Regions from separate parts of the Kitasatospora herbaricolor genome, predicted to be linked through region 3. Evidence: riboswitches for the same ligand, from Rfam matches in the RefSeq annotation. Region 3 holds a riboswitch; each other region holds the start of a gene.
The links. Region 3 has a riboswitch for cobalamin ahead of J2S46_RS36965 (acyl-CoA thioesterase). Riboswitches for the same ligand answer to the same signal wherever they lie in the genome.

Region 1: linked by a shared signal. The riboswitch ahead of metE (5-methyltetrahydropteroyltriglutamate--homocysteine S-methyltransferase) and the one ahead of J2S46_RS36965 (acyl-CoA thioesterase) in region 3 are both predicted to bind cobalamin.
Region 2: linked by a shared signal. The riboswitch ahead of nicT (Nickel transporter NicT) and the one ahead of J2S46_RS36965 (acyl-CoA thioesterase) in region 3 are both predicted to bind cobalamin.

What each region holds. Positions count from the first base shown of each region.
Region 1 covers NZ_JAUSVA010000002.1:6,790,579-6,795,776, reverse strand. The annotation lists gene tsaD (tRNA (adenosine(37)-N6)-threonylcarbamoyltransferase complex transferase subunit TsaD) at 1-273, shown strand, start outside; gene metE (5-methyltetrahydropteroyltriglutamate--homocysteine S-methyltransferase) at 361-2,670, opposite strand; cobalamin riboswitch at 2,836-3,055, opposite strand; gene ddaH (dimethylargininase) at 3,202-4,059, opposite strand; gene dhbA (2,3-dihydro-2,3-dihydroxybenzoate dehydrogenase) at 4,488-5,198, shown strand, end outside.
Region 2 covers NZ_JAUSVA010000002.1:7,674,432-7,679,629, reverse strand. The annotation lists gene J2S46_RS33390 (M24 family metallopeptidase) at 1-332, opposite strand, end outside; gene rpmG (50S ribosomal protein L33) at 590-754, shown strand; gene J2S46_RS33380 (type B 50S ribosomal protein L31) at 851-1,120, shown strand; gene J2S46_RS33375 (helix-turn-helix domain-containing protein) at 1,191-1,763, opposite strand; gene J2S46_RS33370 (EamA family transporter) at 1,936-2,790, shown strand; gene nicT (Nickel transporter NicT) at 2,834-3,952, opposite strand; cobalamin riboswitch at 3,981-4,219, opposite strand; gene J2S46_RS33360 (ArsR/SmtB family transcription factor) at 4,306-4,689, shown strand; gene J2S46_RS33355 (quinone oxidoreductase family protein) at 4,682-5,198, opposite strand, start outside.
Region 3 covers NZ_JAUSVA010000002.1:8,556,874-8,562,071, reverse strand. The annotation lists gene J2S46_RS36975 (amidase) at 1-1,446, shown strand, start outside; partial or broken gene J2S46_RS36970 (3-hydroxyacyl-CoA dehydrogenase family protein) at 1,830-1,949, shown strand; gene J2S46_RS36965 (acyl-CoA thioesterase) at 2,086-2,565, opposite strand; cobalamin riboswitch at 2,828-3,050, opposite strand; gene J2S46_RS36960 (hypothetical protein) at 3,379-4,641, opposite strand; gene J2S46_RS36955 (alkaline phosphatase D family protein) at 4,634-5,198, opposite strand, start outside.

The DNA of each region.
Region 1 (5,198 bases), 1.8 Mb from region 3:
GGCATCGGCACCCTGGTCGTGGTCGGCGGCGTGGCCGCGAACTCCCGCGTCCGCGCCCTCACCGAGCAGCGATGCGCCGCCGCCGGGATCGCCCTGCGGGTGCCGCCGCTGCCCCTGTGCACCGACAACGGCGCGATGGTCGCCGCCGTCGGCGACCTGCTGGTCAGGGCCGGCGCCGAGCCCGCGCCGCCGGACCTCGCCGTCGACCCGTCCGCACCGCTTGAGTACGCCCGGCTGGCGCCCTCCGCGCACCGCCGGGCCCGGGCGGCCTGAACCCGCCGCCGCACCGGGGCGGACCTGGTGCGAGGGCCGGGGCCGGCCCGCCCGCCCGTGGGCGTCGGGCCGGCCCCGGCCCTCCCGTCAGCCGCCCAGCTCCGCCCGCGCCAGGCGGGCCGCCTCGACCAGGTGGTCGAGGGAGGCCCGGGTCTCGGCCCAGCCCCGGGTCTTCAGGCCGCAGTCCGGGTTGACCCAGAGGCGTTCGGCGGGGATGGCGGCGAGCCCCTCGCGCAGCAGGGCGGCGGCCTCCCCGGCGCTCGGCACCCGGGGCGAGTGGATGTCGTAGACGCCCGGGCCGACCTCGCGGGGGTAACCGGCCCCGGCCAGCTCGTGCGCCACCCGCATGTGCGAGCGGGCCGCCTCCAGGCTGATCACGTCCGCGTCCAACTCGTCGATCGCGGCCATGATCTCGCCGAACTCGGCGTAGCACATGTGGGTGTGCACCTGGGTGTCGGCCCGGACCCCGGAGGTGGTCAGCCGGAACGCCTCGGTGGCCCAGGCCAGGTAGCCGGGGCGGTCGGCGGCGCGCAGCGGGAGCGTCTCGCGCAGGGCCGGCTCGTCCACCTGGACGACCGCGGCGCCGGCCGCCTCCAGGTCGGTGACCTCGTCGCGCAGGGCGAGGGCGACCTGGCGGGCGGTGTCGGCGAGCGGCTGGTCGTCGCGGACGAAGGACCAAGCGAGCATGGTGACCGGACCGGTCAGCATCCCCTTGACCGGGCGGTCGGTGAGGTCCTGGGCGTAGCGGAACCAGTCGACGGTCATCGGGCGGGGGCGGGAGACGTCGCCGGCCAGCACGGGCGGGCGGACGTAGCGGGTGCCGTAGGACTGCACCCAGCCGTGCCGGGTGGCGAGGTAGCCGGTGAGCTGCTCCGCGAAGTACTGGACCATGTCGTTGCGTTCGGGTTCGCCGTGCACCAGGACGTCCAGCCCGGCCTTCTCCTGGTAGGCGATGACCTCACGGACCTCGGCCGCCATCCGCTCCCGGTAGCCGGCCCGGTCCAGGCGTCCGGCGCGCAGGTCGGCGCGGGCGGTGCGCAGTTCGGTGGTCTGCGGGAAGGAGCCGATGGTGGTGGTCGGCAGCAGTGGCAGCTTCAGCCGGGCGCGCTGGGCCTCGGCGCGTTCGGGGTAGGCCTGCGCGCGGCGGGCGTCCTCGGCGGTGGTGGCGGCGGCCCTGGCGCGGACGGCCGGATCGTGGGTGAGGGCGGAGGCGGCCCGGGAGGCCAGGTCGGCCCGGTTGGCGGCGAGTTCGGCGCCGATCGCGTGGGTGCCCTCGCGCAGTCCGCGGGCGAGGGTGGTGATCTCGGCGGTCTTCTGCCGGGCGAAGGCGAGCCAGCGGGCGATCTGCGGGTCCAGGTCGCGTTCGCGGGCGGCGTCGAGCGGGACGTGCAGCAGCGAGCAGGACGGTGCCACGTCGACCTGCCCGGCCAGGCCGAGCAGGGTGGCCAGGGTCGCCAGCGACTTCTCCAGGTCGTTGATCCAGATGTTGCGGCCGTCCACCACGCCCGCGACCAGCCGCTTGCCGGGCAGGCCGCCGACGGCGGCCAGGTCGTCGAGGTTGCCGGCGGCGGGGCCGGTGAAGTCCAGGCCGACGCCTTCGACCGGGGCCTCGGCCAGCACCGGCAGGGCCGCGCCGGCCCGGTCGAAGTAGGTCGCGACCAGGATCCTGGGCCGCTCGGTGAGGGCGCCGAGGTCGCGGTAGGCCCGGGCGGCGGCGTTGAGTTCGGCCGCGGTGCGGTCCTGCACGAGGGCGGGCTCGTCCAGTTGCACCCAGCCGGCGCCGGCGGCGCGCAGGCCGGCGAGGAGTTCGGCGTAGACGGGCAGCAGGCGGTCGAGCAGCGTGAGCGGCTGGAAGCCGGGGTCGACGCCGGGCGCGGGCTTGGCGAGCAGCAGGTAGGTCAGCGGGCCGACCAGGACCGGACGGGCGCGGTGGCCGAGCAGGAGGGCCTCACGCAGTTCCTGGACCGACTTGGCGGAGTTCGCCGAGAAGACCGTGTCCGGCCCCAACTCGGGCACCAGATAGTGGTAGTTGGTGTCGAACCACTTGGTCATCTCCAGCGGCGCCACGTCCTGGGTGCCGCGCGCCATGGCGAAGTACCCGTCCAGCGGGTCGGCGTCGACGGCGGCGCGGTGCCGGGCCGGGATCGCGCCGACCGCCACGGTGGTGTCCAGTACGTGGTCGTACAACGAGAAGTCGCCGGTGGGGACTTCGGTGACGCCGGCCTCGGCGAGGCGCCGCCAGGTGTCGCGGCGCAGACCGGCGGCGGTGGCATGCAGGCCGGCGGCGGTGACCCGGCCGGCCCAGTAGCCCTCGATCGCCTTCTTCAGCTCCCGGTCCGGGCCCTGACGGGGGCAGCCGTACACGGTGGCCTGCGGGGTGGTGGAACTCGGTGACACGGAACTCTCCTTCGCGAGTCGCGCTGCGATCCCGGGAGAGCACGTGCGCGCGAAGGTACGACAGCGGGGGCGCGGCACGTCGAGGTGCCCGCCCGCTCCGCCGACCCACCCCCGGCCTTCGGCCGGGCGGTACCCACCCACGAGGTCACCGGGATCACCGCGTGCGGTCGCACGCGGGCAGTGGCAGGTCTTCGGACTCGCGAGCACACCGGGCCTGACGGCCCGGCACCTAGTGGCCGTCGCTTCCCGGGCCGCCTGGGCCCAGTGCATGTGACGGCGGTCGTTCCCACTCACCGCTGCGGGGCAGTCCCGGATTCCCACCGGGTTCCCTCTTGCGACGCGCCTGCCTGGCTGGCAGGGCGAACCGACTGCAGGCCACAGCCTAGGCCCACCGGCGTCCCGCCGGCGGAATTCGTCCGCATGCCGGATGTCGCGGTGGGACGCGGGGCCGAGCGCCGGGGCCCGGGCGCCGGGGCCCGGGCCGGCGCGGCGGACCGGTGCGCGCGGCACCGGTCCGCGCGCGGACGGCGGCTACGGACGCAGCTCCAGCGTGCAGCACTTGACGCTGCCTCCGGCCCGCAGCAGCTCCGTCAGGTCGACGCCGATCGGCTCGAAGCCGCGCTCGCGGAGCTGGCGGTGGAGCCCGACGGCGGCCTCCGGCAGCAGCACGTGGCGCCCGTCGGAGAGCGCGTTGAGGCCGAAGACCTCGGCGTCCTCGGCGGTGGCGAGGACGGCGTCCGGGAAGAGCTCGCGCAGGACGGCCCGGCTGCCGGGGCTGAACGCCTCGGGGTAGTACATGACCTCGTCGTCGGAGAGCACCGCGAGGGCGGTGTCCAGGTGGTAGAACTTCGGGTCCACCAGCGTCAGGCCGATCACCGGCAGGCCGAAGAACTCCTGAGCCTCGGCGTGCGAGCGGGGGTCGGTGCGGAAGCCGCTGCCGGCCAGGATCCTGCGGCCGACGGCCAGCAGGTCGCCCTCGCCCTCGTTGATGTGCTCGGGCCAGTACACGTCCCGGTAGCCGCGGGCGGTGAACCAGTCCAGGTAGGCCGGGCCCTCGGCGGTGCGCTCGACGTGGCGGAACCGCGCCCCGAACACCCGGCCGTCGACCACGGTGGCGCCGTTGGCCGCGAAGACCATGTCGGGCAGGCACGGCAACGGCTCGATCACCTCGACGGTGTGGCCGAGCGAGAGGTAGAGGTCGCGCAGGGAGGTCCACTGGGCGAGCGCCAGGCCGCCGTCGACCGGCTTGGCCGGGTCCATCCACGGGTTGATCGAGTACGTCACGTCGAAGTGCCGGGGCGCGCACATCAGGAAGCGGCGGGGGGTGGCCACCCGGGCCTCCCGGAGCGGGGCGGCGGCCGCCGAGCTGATGGTGTCCGTGGCGGGCATGGAGGTCCTCCGGTCGGGATGCGGTTCTGCTGCGGCGCGGGATCGCCACGGCGCAACGCCCTGGGCCGGCGGGATTGCCTTGGCCCGGGCGGGAACTGAGCGACGGGCAGGGCGGCCGGCGACGGCGGCCGCGGATCCGCGGGGGAGCCGCGCGGCGCTTGCGGACCGGGGGACGAAGAGTTGCCCCCGGGACCACCCCACTCGATGTGGTTAGGCTAACCTTACCGCAGCACTTCGTGTGCGCGTTCGGCCGATCTGAACCTCGACCCACCCGGAGAGCCCACCATGCCGCCCACCGCCGGCCGTGTCGCCGCCACGGCGACCCCTCAGCACACCAGCGGGCGACCAGCGAGCCCCGGCCCGGCGGGCCCGGCCGGGCCCGCCGCCGGAACGACCACCGGACCGACCGTCAGAACGGAGGCCTGACCGTGGCCGACCCCACCACCGAGTTCGCCGGCCGGGTCGCCCTGGTGACCGGCGCGGGCCGCGGTATCGGCGCCGCCGTCGCCCGGATGCTGGCCGAGCGCGGGGCCGAAGTGATCGCCTCCGACCTCCACGCCCCCGACGACTCCGTACACCGGCTCGACGTCACCGACGGCGCGGCCGTCGAGGCCCTGGTCGACCGGATCGAGCGCGAGCGCGGCCCGATCGACGTCCTGGTCAACGTGGCCGGCGTGCTGACCGCCGCCCCCGTGCTGGAGACCACCGACGAGAACTGGGCACGCACCTTCGCCGTCAACACCACCGGTGTCTTCCACACCTGCCGCGCCGTCGGCCGCCGGATGGCCGGGCGCGGACGCGGCAGCATCGTCACCGTCGGCTCCAACGCGGCCGGGGTGCCCCGCACCGGCATGGCGGCCTACGCCGCCTCCAAGGCCGCGACCACCATGTTCGTCCGCTGCCTCGGACTCGAACTCGCCCGCTCCGGCGTCCGCTGCAACCTGGTCTCCCCCGGGTCCACCGACACCGACATGCAACGCGCCCTGTGGACGGACGACGCCGCCGAACAGCGGGTCATCGACGGCGACCCGGCCACCTACCGGGTGGGCATCCCGCTCGGCCGGATCGCCGCCCCCGAGGACGTCGCCGAGGCCGTCGCCTTCCTGGCCGGCGACCGCGCCCGGCACATCACCATGCAC
Region 2 (5,198 bases), 880 kb from region 3:
GCGACGGTCAGGTCGTGCTCCTCGACCACCAGATCGCCTACCCGCAGCTGGGCTGCGGCCTCGGCGGCCGCGAACGCGGTGTCGACGCCGGCCGTCACCAGCAGCTGACTGAGGTCCTCGCCGAGCAGGTGCTCACCGGTGTCGTCCGGCGGCAGGTCGTCCGGCAGCGCCAGCAGCGCGCGCTCCCGGGTGAGCAGCAGGGTGGCACCGCACGGGCCGCAGCCGGTGAGGTAGCGGACGTTCGACGGCCGGGTGATCAGCGCCGCGTCCGCCCCCTTCGCGCTGCAGTTCTCCCTCAGACGCTCCCGCCGGCCCGCGTACGCATCAGACATGGGTCGAGCGTACGGAGAGCGGCGGCGGTTCGCCCGGCGAGCGATCCGGACGGCGGCACCCGGCGGTCTCCGGGCCGGGCGGGGGCGGCACGGAGAACGGCACGGAAGGCGGCCGGGAACGCGCCGGGGCGCCGGGGAATGCACCGGCGGGCGGACGTGTTGGAGGAGTCACTGGTGGAAATGACATCCATTTCACCACCTGCTCCACCTGCTCGACGCGCTCCACCGCACCGCCCGCGACACCGAAGGAGAGTCCCATGGCCCGCAACGAACTGCGCCCGGTCGTCCGACTGCGCTCCACGGCCGGCACCGGCTACACGTACGTGACCCGGCTGAACCGGCGCAACGACCCCGACCGGATGGCGCTGCGCAAGTACGACCCGGTCGCGCGGCAGCACGTGCTGTTCCGCGAGGAGCGCTGACACCTCCCGCACCGACACCGCCCGCCGCCGCGACAGCGCCGGCGAACCCCCGGACCGGCACCCGGCCCGCGCCCGACACCCCCGAGGAGTACTCCGATGCAGACCGGCATCCACCCCGCGTACCGCCCCGTCGTCTTCCGCGACCGCAGCGGCGACCTGGCCTTCCTCACCCGATCGACCATCGGCACCGGCACCGGCACCGGCACCGGGCGGACCGTCGAGTGGGAGGACGGCAACAGCTACCCCGTGGTCGACGTCGAGGTCTCCTCGGCGAGCCACCCCTTCCACACCGGTCGGGCCCGGGTGCTGGACGGCGCCGGCCGGGTCGAGGCCTTCCACCGCCGCTACGGCAGGCGGCACGGCTGACCGGACGGGTCCGGCCGGGGCGGCGCCACCCCTGGACGGGCGGCGCCGCCCCGGTGCGTCCGGGCGGCCCTCAGCGCGGCGGCGGCACCGACACGACCATGGTCAGCCGTACCGGCACGGCGCCGTCGTTGCGGTAGCCGTGCGACTCGGAGGCCTCGAAGGAGGCGGTGCTGCCGGCCGGCACCGCATGGTCGCGGTCGCCGTGCGAGAGGGTCAGCTCGCCGGTCTCCACCCGGACGATCTCGACCGTGCCGGCCGGGTGCGCCTCGGAGCTGTAGCCCTCGCCGGGTTCGAGGCGCCAGGCCCAGAGTTCCAGCGGCCCGGGCGCCTCCACGCCGCTGAGCAGCGTGCCGCTGCCGCCGGCCGGGCCGCTCCAGAGCGGGACGGCCTGGTCGGCGGTGACGATCCGCACCGCGGCGCTCTCGTCGTAGTCGAGCAGCCGGGCGATCGAGGCGCCGAGCGCATCGGCGAGCCGCACCACCGAGGCGACGCTGGGATTGGTCCGCGCCTGCTCGATCTGCACGATCATCCCCCGGCTGACGCCGGCCCGGGCGGCCAGGGCGTCCAGGGTGTAGCCGCGCTCGGTGCGCAGCCGTTTGAGGTTCCGGGCGAGCGCCTGGGTGACGAGATCGGGATCCGGCACGGGACAGTCCAATGAATTGATTCGGATAGTTCACTATGTTGCACTACGCTGCGGTCCGGACAAGAAGTCCACCCGACTGTACTGCGGAGGCCACTGTGCTGTCCCACGTTCACCCGCCGGCCGGGCGCGCGCCCGCCCCGCACACCCCCGCCGGCCAGCCGGCCGCCTCCCGATGAGCGCCCTGCTCGCGCTCAGCGCCAGCCTGCTCTGGGGCCTGGCCGACTTCGGCGGCGGAGCCCTCACCCGGCGGCTGCCGGCCCTGTCGGTGGTGGTCGCCTCCCAGCTGGCGGCCGCCGTGGTGCTGGTGGTCGCCGTGCTCGCCACCGGCGGCCTCGCGGACGCCTCCCCGATGCTCTGGTACGCCGTCGCGGCCGGCGTGATCGGCCCGTTCGCGATGCTGGCCTTCTACCGGGCACTGGCACTGGGCCCGATGGGGGTGGTCTCGCCGCTGGCCACCGTCGGGGTGGCCGTCCCGGTCGGCGTCGGGCTGGTGCTCGGCGAGCGCCCCGGTCTCCTCCAGGCGGCCGGGATCGCGGTGGCGGTGGTCGGCGTCGCCCTGGCCGGCGGCCCGGAGCGCGGCGGGCGGTCCGCCGGCCGGACGGTCCTGCTGCTCACCCTGGGCGCAGCCTTCGGCTTCGGCGCCGTGATGGCCCTGGTCGCGCATGCCTCCGGCGAGGGCAGGCTGCTGCTGACCCTCTGCGTGCAGCGGCTCTGCAACATCGCCGTCGGCGGCGCCGCGCTCGCCCCGATGCTGCGCCCGGCCGGAGCCCGCCGGGCCCTCGGCCGGGAGCTGCGCGGGCGGATGCCCGCACTGACCGCGATCGGCGTGGCCGACGTGGCGGCGAACGGCACCTACGCGACGGCCTCGCACAGCGGGTCGGCGGCCGCGGCCGCCGTGCTCGCCTCGCTCTTCCCGGTGGTCACCGCCTTGATGGCGCGCGGCCTGCTGAAGGAGCGGCTGCGCCCCGTCCAGGTGCTGGGCGCCGGCCTGGCGGTGGCCGGGACCTTGCTGCTCGCCGCCGCCTGAGCCCGGCCGGCCCCGCCCGCGCGCCGACCCGGGGCGGGGCCGGTCAGGGGCGGGCGGCCCAGCGCTGCTCGACCCGGCCCAGTCGCCAGTACGCGATCGCCGCCGCCCAGACCACCACGAACAGGCCGACGATCACGTACCCGACGTTGTCGAGCGAGAGGCCGGCGATCCAGCCGCTGACCGGGTCGGTCAGGTCCAGCTTCTCGTGCAGCACGCCGACCAGTTCGATGGTGCCGATGATGAAGGCGACCGCGATCGACAGCCCGGTGATGGTCAGGTTGTAGTACACCTTGCGCACCGGGTTGGAGAACGCCCACTGGTAGGCGAAGTTCATGAACGTCCCGTCCAGCGTGTCGAACAGGCTCATCCCGGCGGCGAACAGCAGCGGCAGGCAGACGATCGCGTACCAGGGCAGGCCCGCCGCGGCGCCGCTGCCGGCCATCACCATCAGGGTCACCTCGGTCGCGGTGTCGAAGCCGAGGCCCAGCACCATGCCGACCGGGAACATCTGGCCGGGCCGGGTGATCGAGCGGGTGGCCCGGCTCAGCACCCGGTTGAACAGGCCCCGGGAGTTGAGGTGCTCCTCCAGCTCCGCCTCGTCGTAGCGCCCGTCCCGCATCGCCCGGAAGACCCGAAGGATGCCGAAGAGCGCGGCCAGGTTGAGCGCGCCGATCAGGTAGAGGAAGGCCCCGGACGCGCTGGTGCCCAGCACCCCGAGCCACTGGTGGGTGACCGAGTCCTCGTCCATCAGGGTGTTGGCCAGCTGGGCGCCGCCCGCCACCAGGGCCGCCATCAGCACGACCATCGAGGAGTGCCCGAGCGCGAACCAGAAGCCCACCGACACCGGGCGCCGGCCGTCCGCCATCAGCTTGCGGGTGGTGTTGTCGATCACCGCGATGTGGTCGGCGTCGAAGGCGTGCCGCATCCCCAGGGTGTAGGCGGTGATGCCCAGGCCAACCCCGAAGACCTGGGTACCGACCGCGTACTCGTGCGGTGCGACCAGGAAGAACAGCGTCCCGAACGCCAGCACGTGCATGGCCAGGATCACCACCATCAGCCCGGCCGTCCGTACGGTGTCCTCGCGCCGCCAGCGGAAGGCGGGGAGCGCGGGATCGACCGCGGGCGCCGCCGTTCGGGCAGCACCGATTTCGGGCAGGGTCATCCGGTCACGCTCCAGCACCTCGTGGATCACTTCGTGAGATGCCGTGGCCGGTCTCCTGGCTTCGGGGCACACCCGGCCGCGAAGCGGCGGTGGGTGCTGCGCGACCGCACCAGGCCTTCCCGGACGCCTCGGCGTCCAGTGACCACCCGCCCGGGGGGCGGGTACGGTGCGGAGACTTCCCGTTCACAGTGGCGAGGGCCGCTCCGGAATGGGACCTCTGAAGGTCCGTCACCGGTCTTCCCGAACACCACGGCGGGCCACACCGTACGGGGCGTCAGGTCACTTGTGCAAGGCTGCGCACCTGCGCAGGTGTTCAGGATCACAGTCAGTCCCCCGGCTGCGACAATGCCCGCATGCATCTCGTACCGGCCGAGCGCGCGGACCACCGGACCATCGACGGGCACCGGGTCTGCGAGGCCATCGCCGCCATCGGCGACACCGCCCGGGTGCGCGCCTGGGCCGAGCGCTTCTCGCTGCTCGCCGACCCCGGCCGGCTCGCGCTGCTGGTCGCCCTGCACCGGGCCGGGCCGCTCGCCGTCAGCGACCTCGCGGTGGCCACCGGCATGCGCGACCCGGCCGTCTCGCAGGCGCTCCGGCTGCTGCGCACCGCCGGCGTGGTGGCCGGGGAGCGGGACGGCCGGGTGGTGCGCTACCGGGTCGTCGACCAGGAGCTCGGCGCCCTGCTGGGCCCCTGCGCGGCGGCCGAGCACGTGGGCCCGGAGCCGGCCGTCAGCTGATCCGCAGGACCACCTTGCCGAGGTTGGCCCGGCGCTCCAGCAGGCCGAACGCCTCGGCCGCCGCGGTGACCGGGAACTCCGTGCAGACCGGCCGGAGCGCTCCCCGCCCGAGCAGCTCCCAGAGCTCCTGGCGCCACTCGTCGAGCAGCCCGGGGCGGTGCCGGGCCAGCACGGCCATCGACAGACCGGTCACCGTCCGCATCCCGCCCAGCAGTTCGCCGGCGTCGAGCGTGCCGCCCGCGCCGCCGAGGGCGACCAGCCGGCCGAACGGCGCCAGCGCGTCGAGCGCCCTGGGCAGCACCTCGCCCCCGACACCGTCCAGGACGAGGTCCACCGGCGCGCCCCAGCTTCCGTCCTGGTAGCGGAACACCTCGTCCGCGCCGAGCCCCCGCACGAAGCCGGCCTTCTCCCCGGCGCCCACGGCCGCGATCACCCGGCCCGCGCCGAGCGCCCGGGCCAGCTGGACGGCCAGGTGTCCCACCCCGCCGCCCGCCGCCGTGACCAGGACC
Region 3 (5,198 bases):
GCGGCCGGCTCGCCCGCCTTCGAGCACCTCGTCGCCCAGCGTGACGCCTTCGCCGTCGAGCGGCTGCGCGCGGGCGGGGCCGTCCTGATAGGGCTGACCAACATGCCGCCGATGGCGAACGGCGGCATGCAGCGCGGCGTGTACGGCCGCGCGGAGAGCCCGTACAGCGCCGACTGGCTCACCAGCGCCTACGGCTCCGGCTCCTCCAACGGCTCCGGCACCGCGACGGCGGCGTCGTTCGGCGCGTTCGGCCTCGGCGAGGAGACCTGGTCGTCGGGCCGGGCGCCCGCCTCGAACAACGCGCTGTGCGCCTACACGCCCAGCCGCGGCGTGATCTCGGTGCGCGGCAACTGGCCGCTGGTGCCGACCATGGACGTCGTGGTCCCGCACACCCGCACCATGGCCGACCTGTTCGAACTGCTGGACGTCATCGTCGCCGACGACCCGGAGACGCGCGGCGACCTGTGGCGTGCGCAGCCCTGGGTCCCGCTGCCCTCGGCGTCGCAGGTGCGGCCCGACTCGTACCCGGCCCTCGCACCCGCCGACGCCCGGACGGCGCACGCCGCACTCGCCGGCAAGCGCGTCGGCGTACCCAGGATGTACATCAACGCCGACCCCGGCGCCGGCACCAACCCCGACGGCGGCATCGGCGGCCAGACCGGGCAGCGGATCGACACGCGCCCGTCGGTGATCGCCCTGTGGGAAGCCGCACGCCGCGACCTGGAGGCCGCCGGCGCCGAGGTGGTCGAGGTCGACTTCCCCGTCGTGTCCAACTACGAGTCCGACCGCCCCGAGGCGCCCTCGCTGCACACCCGCGGCCTGGTCGGCCGCGACTTCCTCGCCGTCGAGATCGAGGACCTGTCCGCCTGGGCGTGGGACGACTTCCTGCGGGCCAACGGCGACCCGGCGCTCGCCACCCTGGCCGAGGTCGACCCCGACCGCATCTGGCCCAAGCAGCAGGGCGAACTCCCCGACCGCTACACCGGCTTCGACGACACGATCGGCGACTACCCGCGCCTGGTGCGCGAGCGCCCGTACGCGTCCTTCACCGACATGCCGCACCTCGAAGAGGGGCTGCGCGGGCTGGAGGAGACCCGCCGGGTCGACCTGGAGCTGTGGATGGACGACCTGCGCCTGGACGCGGTGGTGTTCCCCGCGGTCGCCGACGTGGGGCCCGCGGACATGGACGTCTGCGAGGCGTCCGCCGAGCTGGGCTGGCGCAACGGTGTCTGGGTCGCGAACGGCAACCTGGTGCCCCGTCACCTCGGCATCCCGACCGTGACCGTGCCGATGGGCACCATGGCGGACACCGGCATGCCCGTCGGGCTGACCTTCGCCGGCCGGGCCTACGACGACAACGCGCTGCTGGCCCTCGGCGCGGCCTTCGAGGCGACGGGCAGCCGGCGCACGGTGCCGCCGCGCACGCCGCGCCTGGCGGCGCAGTGAACTGACGGGTGTCGCGGCGCGCCGGGCGCGGGCGGACGGAGGCGGTCGGACGGAGGCGCCCGGCGGCTCGGCGCGCGGTCACGGGTGGCGGCCCGGCGGCGGGGGCACCCTCCCCCGCCGCCGGGCCGAGCAGGGGTGCCGGCCGGTCCCCTCGGGCAGGCCGGCACCACCCGAAGGGGCCGGATCCGCAGGGGGCCGGTTCTGGTCCCGGCCGCCGGAGGCCTCGACGGCACCGGGCCCGTTAATAATTCAGACCTGCACGTGGTACCGGCCGTCCTGGCACCTGGGCCCGGCCCCTCGCAAAGGCCCGAGGACGCCCGCGGCCCGGCCGGAGCGGGACGCCGGAGCGGGCCAGTGCGGCGCGCGGGCGGGCGGGGCGCCCGATGTACGACGAGTACAAGGAGCCGCTCTACGCTCCCCCGCCGATGCTCGCCCGGATGGTCGAGGCCGGACTGCTCGGCCGCAAGAGCGGGCGGGGATTCCACGCCCACCGGGCGGTGTGAGCACGGCCGCACGGCGCACTGCGCGCCCTGGTGACGGCCGGTCCGTCCGGGCCCCGGGTTCCCCTCCGGGTCAGGGCGGGGTCGGGGTCGGGGGCCCGGACGGACCTGGGTGCTGAGGGTCAGCCGGTCGGCCAGGTCAGCCGGCCGGCCCCTTCGCCCGCCGAGCGCGGCGCTCACGGGCAAGACGCTCGCGGCGCTGCTCGACGGTGCTCTCCGGGACCAGCGCCGGCACACGGTGCGGCTGCCCGTCCGCGTCGACGGCGACGAAGACCAGTTGCGCCGTCGCCACCCTCGTCACCGGCCCGGTGAGGTTCCACCGTTCCGCCGTCACCACCACCGAGACGTACATCGAGCTGCGCCCGGCGTGATCGACACGGGCCAGGACCGTCAGGAGGTCACCGGCCCGCACCGGCGCGAGGAAGGACATCTCCTCCACCGACACGGTGACCGCGGGGACACCCGCGTGCCGGCCGGCGGCCGCGGCCGCGGCGTCGTCGATCAGCTTCATCACGACGCCGCCGTGCACCGTCCCGTAGAGGTTGGTGTCGTGCTCGCTCATGATGTGGGCCAGGGTGACCGCCGAGTCCGTCGGGGTCCGGGAGACGGCAGGGGGCATCGTCACCGGGCCACCCCGCCGGTCGTCGGAGCGCCCGGCCGGATCCCGGCCGCGCCGGAGCCGGCGGACCGGCCTGCCGTCGCCCCGCTGTCCGGGCCTCGACGGTTCACGGCCCCGGGGGCACCCGGCCACTCGGTCTGCTGCACGGAACTCTCCTTCGCGAGTTCAGGAGACCCCGGGTACGCGCAGGAGCGGGAGGTGCGCGTGCGCGTCCCTCCCCGCCGCCGACCCGCCCGCGGGGTCCGGTGGGACCACGGACCGTGGCGGTCCGCGGGCAGCGGCAGGTCTTCGGACTCGCGGGCGCGCCCACCCCTGTGAAGGGCGGACTCCTACTGGCCGTCGCTTCCCGGGCCGCCTTGGCCCAGTGCGTATGACGGCGGTCGTTCCCGCTCACCGCTGCGGGGCAGTCCCGGATTCCCACCGGGTTCCCTCTTGCGACGCGCCTGCCTGGCGGACAGGGCGAACCAGCTGCGCAGGCCACTCTACGGTCGTCGCCGCAGATCAGAAGCACCGGGGCAGGGCCACCGGGCCGGCCCCTGCACGAGCGTCCTCCCTCGGCCGTAGCACAATCCTGAAGCCGGCGTGCCGCGCGAGCGCTTGCGGACACCTGGGCTGCGCGCGGGCTCTTGACATCCCTTCAGCACTGGCCGCGGTCGAGCAGGGGCCCACCCCCGGACCCGGACGCCCGCCGGGCCACCCTGTGGAGGTGGTCCGACAGGGGTACCGGAGAACCGCGTTCCCGCGCGGTTCCGGACCCGCCTGCCGGATCTCCCGACCGGGCGGCCCGGCGGACGTCCGTGGATCGAGCGGACGTCACCAGTCCGAGTTGGTCGCCCCCAGACTCAGCAGGACCTGGTCGAAGCTGTTGCCGTCGTTGTCATCGGTGTACGAGATCGCGAGTGCACCGAACGGGGAGGAGGCCACCGCGGCCTGCTCCTGCCGACCGGTCGTGACCTGACTGACGGACTGGGCCGGCAGCCGGCCGGCGAAGGTGCCGTCCGGGTTGAGGCCCCGGGCCCGGACCGCCGGATCGGTGCCGGCGACGCTCCAGCCGACCACGGCGTCGCGCTGGTCGTCGATGCCGACGGTGGGGTTGCCGGCTCCGGGTCCGGCGGAGATCTCGACCTCGGCCGAGCCGGCGGTACCGGCGGCGGTGAACGACCGGGCCCAGACACCGCGGGTACCGGTGTGGTCGGACTCCCATGCCACGGCGAAGTCGCCGTTGAAGTCGGCGGCCACGGCCGGACGCTGCTGCTGGCCGCCGGCGAAACTGTTGGCGCTGCGGCGGGTGAGTGCGACCGCCCCGTTCGCCTTGGCCAGCTTCACCAGACCGATCTGGTAGGAGCCGTTGTTGTCGGTGTCGTCGTCCCAGACGACGACGGCGTCGCCCGAGGCGGAGGTCGCGACGTCGGGGTTGTGGTGCGCGCCGCCGGTCGCGTTGACCGTCACCTCGTAGGCCTTGGTCGTGGTCCCGGTGAACCCGGCCGCCTTCACCGTCGCGGCCGCGGTGCCCTGGATGTCCTCCCACACCACGGAGAACGCCACCGCGCCGGTGCTGCCCGGCGCGCCGTCCGGGTCGACCGCGACGCGCGGATGGATCTGCTGGCCGTCGGAGTTCGCGTTGGCCCGACCGGAGCCGAGGACCGCACCGGCCGGGGAGAGCACCCGGTAGACGATGTTGTAGAACCCGTTGCCGTCCGGGTCCTCCGCCCACACGACGACGGCGTTGCCGCGGTCGTCGAGGCCCACGTCGGGCTGGAGGTGCCGCCAGGCCACCCCCGCCGTCCCGCCGGCCGAGAGCTTCGACTCGTAGGCGGAGACGCCGTTGCGGAACATCCGCACCCACACGTCACTGTGCGCGTCGTCGGCCGGGGCGGTCGAGTCGCGGTCGTCCTCCCAGACCACCGCGACGTCGCCGAGGCGGTTGGCCGCGATCGAGGAGGTGTCCTGGTCACCGGTGGAGTCGCTGTTCGCGGTCACCCAGGACGAGGGCCCGGCCGCCGAGGCCGGGGCGACCATGGCGAGGGCCGCGGCGAATCCGGCGACGACCGCGCCGAGTACGGAGAGTTTACGCATCGGCCAACCCCGGCTGTCCGTCGTGGATGACAAAGGTCCGGGCGGTGGTCGCCGCCGCGCCGTGCTCGGTCACCGTCGCCACCGACCTGAAGTCGGCGGTGATTTGCGCCGGCGTGACGTGCGTGCGGACGTAGCCGCGCTGGTTGGAGTAGAAGCGCAGGTGCGGATTGAGCGATCCGTTGGGGATCGTCGTGGTGGCGCTTCCGTTGCCGCCGCTGGTGATGGATGTGCAGACCAGCTCGGAGCCGATCGTCGCCGAGGACGGGTCGGCGTAGTCGGCCTTCAGGTCGTTGCCCCAGGACGCGTGCACGTCGCCGGTGAGGACGACGGGGTTGCGCACGGCCCGGTCGATGATGCCCTGCTGGATCCGCGTCCGGCTGGCCCGGTACCCGTCCCAGGCGTCCATGTTCATCGCGCCCGCGGAGTTGACGTTGCGGGCGAAGAAGACCTGCTGGCCGATGAGGTCCCAGGTGCTCAGGTGCTGGCCGAGTCCGTCGAGCAGCCACGCCTCCTGGGCCGCGCCGGTGATCGAACGGTTCGCCAGGTCGGCGTCGGCG